One region of the Thermoanaerobacter sp. YS13 genome, then DNA from elsewhere that is predicted to be linked to it. Evidence: a T-box and tRNA genes for the amino acid it is inferred to sense, from the RefSeq annotation. Region 1 holds a T-box; the other holds one or more tRNA genes.
What was found. The T-box of region 1 lies ahead of leuS (leucine--tRNA ligase). A T-box ahead of a tRNA ligase gene usually reads a tRNA of that ligase, here a tRNA-Leu.
Positions count from the first base shown of each region.

Region 1 (3,098 bases):
AAGTTATGAAAGAAATTTGATTTATTATCTTTAATTCTTCTGCATTTACTTTTGTTATTAGGTTGTCTTGCAGGTGTTTGATGCCGAAAGAAAAAACCATTAAAAGTATTGCTGCAGCTGCTACGATTACTACACCTCTCTTTTTCCATCTGTTTCTTTTAAATCTTTTTTTAAGAGATTCTTTAAGCTGATAATTTACAGGAATTAAGTCTTTTAATTTATTGAGGTTTTCTTCTATTCTTTTTTCGTCCATTTTCATCCCTCCAAACATTTTGCTACAAGATTTTTTAATTTTTGAATAATCCTATAAGCCTTCATTTTGACTGCTTCCTCAGTTTTTTCAATTGTTTGAGATATTTCCTTATGAGTCATGCCGGCAAAATATTTCAGGTTTATAATTTCTATTTCTTCTTTTGGCAAGGCGTAAATTGACTTTTTAAGACAATTTAATTCTACTTCCTTTTCAAATTTGTCCTCAAATACATCGGTATAAGAATATTCCATGATGAGTTCTTCTGATACCAGGTTTTTCCTTGTTCTGTAATAGTCTGTTACAGTATTTCGAGCTATAGAAAAAATCCATGCCTTTGGGTTTGATTTTACTGTATTATACTTTTCGAAGGCTTTTTGAAAAATTTCACTTACAATGTCATCTGCATCCCATTTGTTGCCGACTTTAAAGTATACGTACTGGTACACATCGTCAAAGTTTTTCTCATAAAATTCAATAAAACTTTCTGGCACAAATTTGGCCTCCCTTCTCGCCCCTTATTAGTACCTTTCACTTTTATAGACGAAAATCTTAACAAAAGGTAACAATACCCTTGCATTTATTTTAGTTTTATAATAAAATAATGTACAAATCAATGAAAAATGCGATGAAGCGGAGCAGTAGGCATTGTAAGCTTTAAGAGAGCCGTTGGTGGGTGTAAAACGGTAGCCTAAGATGCCGAAACTCGCCAGGGAGCAGGCATACTAAATTGTAGTAGGTATGCACGGTTACCGCCGTTACAGGTTTGAGAGGGCGCTTTTGCGCCAAAAAGAGTGGTACCACGGAAGAGTAGCTCTTTCGTCTCTTATGAGATGAAGGGCTTTTTTTAATAAAATTAAAATTAAGTTAGAGGTGAAATATATGGCGTATTCTGTTGAAGTCGATAGAAAGTGGCAAAGAAAATGGGAAGAAACAAAGTTATACAAGTTTAATCCTGAAAATGTGGACAAAAAACTTTACTGTTTAGAGATGTTTTCTTATCCATCAGGTGCTAAACTTCACGTAGGGCACTGGTACAATTATGGTCCTACAGATTCATGGGCAAGACTTAAAAGGATGCAGGGATATGAAGTTTTTCATCCAATGGGGTTTGATGCTTTTGGTCTTCCTGCAGAAAATTATGCAATAAAGACAGGAATACATCCTTATGATTCAACTATGGAAAATATAAGAACGATGGAAAAGCAGTTAAGAGAAATGGGGGCAACTTTTGATTGGGACTATGAAGTAATAACTTGCTTGCCGGACTATTATAAATGGACACAGTGGATTTTCCTTAAGCTTTTTGAGGCAGGCCTTGCCTATAGAAAGAAAGCTCCAGTGAATTGGTGCCCAAGCTGTCAAACTGTTCTTGCAAACGAGCAAGTTATAGATGGAAAATGTGAAAGGTGCGGTACTGAAGTTACAAAGAAAGATTTGACTCAGTGGTTTTTCAAGATAACTGCTTATGCAGAAGAACTCCTTGAAAAACTGGATGAACTTGATTGGCCTGAAAAGACAAAAATAATGCAGAGAAATTGGATTGGAAAGTCGGATGGAGCAGAGATAGAATTTAAAGTTGACGGCAAAGACCTGACATTTAAGGTGTTTACAACAAGGGCTGATACGTTATATGGAGCAACGTATGTAGTTATCGCTCCAGAACATGAGATTGTGGATTTAATTACTACAGATGAATATAAACAAGCTGTTGAGGAGTATAAAGAATACGCGAGAAAACAAAGTGAAATTGAAAGGTTGTCTACTGAAAAAGAAAAGACAGGAGTATTTACAGGAGCATACGCGATTCATCCTCTAACGGGAGAGAAACTCCCTATTTGGATAGCAGACTATGTCCTTGCAACATATGGAACAGGTTGTGTCATGGCTGTTCCTGCCCATGATGAAAGAGATTATGAATTTGCAACAAAATACAACCTTCCTATAAAAAGAGTGATAAAAGGAATTGGAGATGTGGACGACAGTCTACCCTTTGTTGAGTATGGAGTGCTTATAGACAGTGGAGAATTTACAGGTATAAAATCAGAAGAGGCAAGGATAAAGATTGTAGAGAAATTGCAACAAGAAGGTAGAGCTTCTTTTAAGGTTAATTACAGATTGAGAGACTGGCTTGTTTCAAGGCAGAGATACTGGGGGGCTCCAATACCTGTAATTCACTGTGAACGCTGTGGCATAGTCCCTGTCCCAGAAGAAGATTTACCAGTATTACTCCCTTATGATGTGGAATTTGCTCCAACAGGTGAGTCTCCACTTAAAAAGCATGAAGGCTTTATGAACGTTACTTGTCCAAAATGTGGAGGCAAAGCGTTAAGAGACCCCGATACCCTTGACACTTTTGTAGATTCTTCCTGGTACTTTTTGAGATATCCCGACAACAAAAACGACAAAGAGCCTTTCAATAAAGAATGGATAAATAAAATGTTGCCTGTTGACAAGTATGTAGGTGGAGCAGAGCATGCGACAATGCATCTTTTGTACGCAAGGTTTGTCACAAAAGCTTTAAGAGACTTGGGATATCTTGACTTTGATGAACCTTTTAAATCATTAGTGCATCAAGGCACAATATTGGGCCCTGATGGAAGCAGAATGAGTAAATCTAAAGGAAATGTCATTTCGCCTGACGAATACATTAAAGAATATGGTTCTGATGTATTCAGGCTTTACCTTATGTTTGGATTTGCTTATTCTGAAGGTGGGCCGTGGAATGATGATGGTATTAAGGCTATTGCTCGATTTGTCAACAGAGTGGAAAGATTCATAGAGAAGTTCGTTGAAATAAGAAATAATTCCAGTAAAACTAAAGATGAAATGGGAGAAGAAGAAAAAG
Region 1 is NZ_JOOI01000002.1:111,343-114,440, reverse strand. It holds gene THYS13_RS08415 (PD40 domain-containing protein) at 1-253, opposite strand, end outside; gene THYS13_RS08410 (RNA polymerase sigma factor) at 256-744, opposite strand; T-box leader at 870-1,080, shown strand; gene leuS (leucine--tRNA ligase) at 1,133-3,098, shown strand, end outside.

Region 2 (3,098 bases), 650 kb from region 1:
AATCTGGTTGTAATCCACATTAAAAATTTAATAATAAACACTCAAATTAAATACTCAAAAACCATTTTCACCCTGATAAAAAATTTTCAAGTTAAAAATTTGTTTTTATACCATGTTAAAATTTATTTAAATCTCTATAATTAGAGTATATACATGTGTATATGCATATGTCAATAACAAAATAATTACCATAGTGTAAAATTATCGTAGGATTTTTTGAGTGAAAAAAAAACAAGAGACAACCCCTGTGATAAAATAGATTATGGAAAACAAAACAACACAGAAAGGGGTGTCTCTTGTGAAAAAAAATATCTTTGAGGATATTATACTACAAAATGCTCTAAATTTCACTAGAGAAGTGGTAGACATTTTTGACGATTAATTAAACAAAGGAATGAATATTACAGAGCTTGTAAGAAGGATAAAGGAACTGACGGAGAAGCTAGGTAGCAAGGCAATATGTCATTTCTCAAATTAATTTAGCCCAAAACCGATAAAATTTTTCAGATTATTAAAGGAATTTAAAAAAATTTTTCAGATTCCTTTAGCATTAATTTCAATTGGAGAGGTTACTTATGCAAATAATTTTCCATGTTGATAACATTGAAGGATATTTACATAAAGGTAAAGATTACAATTTTCCTGCCCCACCAGATAGATGTCCTTATCCCGATTGCAAGTGTAGAGTAAAACTAAAAAAGCACGGGTTTTATTACCGTTACTATTTAGATGGATCCAATTGTATAAAAATAGCTATAAGAAGATACATATGCCCTGTGTGCAAAAGGACTCTTTCCTACCTTCCTGATTTCTGTATTCCTCATTTTCAGTATTCTTTCAATATGATTGTAAAGTCTTTAAAAGAGACACTTACAAGAGGAAAAACTCTCACTTCTTTCATAAGTGGATTAAAAAGAAACTTCTCTACCATACTATTTTCAAGACAGCATATATATTTTTACACCAAAAGGATAATGAATAATTTAAGTTTTATCATATACGGATTAAGGCAAATAGACCCTTGCGAATAAAAGAAATGAACAACCTACCCGATACTTCCTTTATAACAGAAGAAAAAATAAGACAGTATCTTTTAAAAGACAAAGAAGTGTTGGAAGCGGGTGACCCTCACAAAATTAAGCAGATTTTACCAACATATATCAATAAAATAATCGTCTACCGTGATAGAATTGAAGCCCATTTTAGGCTTTCAGTAGACGATACAGTTTGCGCGTGGATGGTAGCGGCGAGTGGATTTGAACCACCGACACTGCGGGTATGAACCGCATGCTCTGGCCAACTGAGCTACGCCGCCATATTTTTGGTTGCGGGGGTAGGATTTGAACCTACGACCTCCGGGTTATGAGCCCGACGAGCTACCGGACTGCTCCACCCCGCGCCATTGGTGCCGGAGACCGGACTCGAACCGGTACGGGCTTTTAGGGCCCGCAGGATTTTAAGTCCTGTGCGTCTGCCAGTTCCGCCACTCCGGCTTCATCTCCTTGAGACAGTATTTATTATATTATATCTATATCTCTAAGTCAATAGTTTTTTTATCCACTTTTGCAACTTCAAATGAAAATTCCATTTTATAACTTAAATTTCCCAAATTTATAAAGGACTGCTCCTTCTAAATTATCCCATTCACTAACGGTTATTTCTTTAAAACTCAGCATTTCTAATATAGTAAGTAATATAGCAGTTCCCGCAATTATTATATCAGCCCTTTGTGGCTGCAATCCAAAAATTTTTTTCCGCTCTTCCAATGTAATAGACATAAATTTATCTAAAATCCTCTTAATTTCTTCTTTTTTTAACTGATAGCCATGAACTTTTTCTTGAGAATAAATTTCCAATTGTTGAGAAACAGCAGCAAGAGTTGTTATTGTTCCTCCTATGCCGATGATATTATCAACTTCTTTGTACTTATTAATGGAATTTACCATTGTATCTATTATATGCAACCTGATTTCATCATATTCCTCAGCTGTAGGAGGGTCATTTTTAATAAATTTTTCGGTAAGCCTTACAGCACCAATATCGAAGCTTTCTTTTACAAATTCTCTACCCTCATACGCTAATTCAGTGCTTCCTCCTCCTATATCTAATACAAGTGCATTTTCTTTATTGACCCCCATCATTGCTCCTATATATCCAAACAAGCTCTCTGTTTCTCCATCTATAATTTCTACCTCTAAGCCTAGTTTTTTTACTTGCTCAAAAAAAGCATCTTTATTTTTAGCATCCCTCATCGCAGATGTTGCAAAAGCATATATAACTTCTGCACCTTTTTCTTGGGCCAATTTCACAAAGCGTTCAATCACTTCAATGCTTCTCTGTATCGCATTATTATTTAACTTACCCGTTTTGGAAATTCCTTCCCCCAATCGAGTTATTTCAACGTCTTTTTGTATCTTGTTTATATTTCCATTATTTATGTCACATATAAGTTGGCGTATTGAATTTGTCCCTATATCAATTGCACAAATTCTCATAATAACCCCCAACTATCACAGGTAAAAACCCTTTATGAAAAATCTTCGGGCATAACCCGAAGTTAATATCCATTGCTTCTTCTGTAGCCTGTATTTCTTCTCTTGGAATCAAAATTCTTTCGCAGCTGTTGCTGCCTTTCGTCTGAATCTTTTAAAAACTTAAGCAATTTCTCTTCAAAGGAACTATTAGTATTATAATTCCTATTGCTCTGCCATACAAAATCCTTTGGTTCCCTTTCTTTATTATTCTTGGGCAAAGCCTTTTTGATTGACAAACTTATTCTTCCATTAGCATCCATGGACAATATTTTTACTTTTACTTTATCATGCTCCTTCAAATGCTCCCTAATATCTTTTACATAGGTATTAGCAACTTCCGAAATGTGCACCAACCCAGTTTTCCCCTCTGGTAACTGAATAAATGCTCCAAAGTCTGTGATGTTTAACACGGTGCCCTCAACAACATCTCCAACCTCAAATGGCATATAAATAAAGATCCTCCCTCTAAAAATTTTATTAATGAGTTTATTATATATTAAGATACAAAATATTTCAAGATGAATTTCCTGAAATCACTTTTTTGTCTCTTGAGACTTAGTTTTT
Region 2 is NZ_JOOI01000002.1:766,303-769,400, reverse strand. It holds partial or broken gene THYS13_RS13980 (ISLre2 family transposase) at 299-460, shown strand; partial or broken gene THYS13_RS11550 (DUF6431 domain-containing protein) at 576-1,022, shown strand; tRNA gene THYS13_RS11540 (tRNA-Met) at 1,239-1,315, opposite strand; tRNA gene THYS13_RS11535 (tRNA-Met) at 1,323-1,399, opposite strand; tRNA gene THYS13_RS11530 (tRNA-Leu) at 1,404-1,493, opposite strand; gene THYS13_RS11525 (Ppx/GppA phosphatase family protein) at 1,590-2,495, opposite strand; gene THYS13_RS11520 (S1 domain-containing RNA-binding protein) at 2,558-2,980, opposite strand; gene THYS13_RS11515 (septum formation initiator family protein) at 3,068-3,098, opposite strand, start outside.
Region 2: it has a tRNA-Leu gene. The T-box ahead of leuS (leucine--tRNA ligase) is inferred to sense a tRNA for this amino acid. The anticodon was not compared.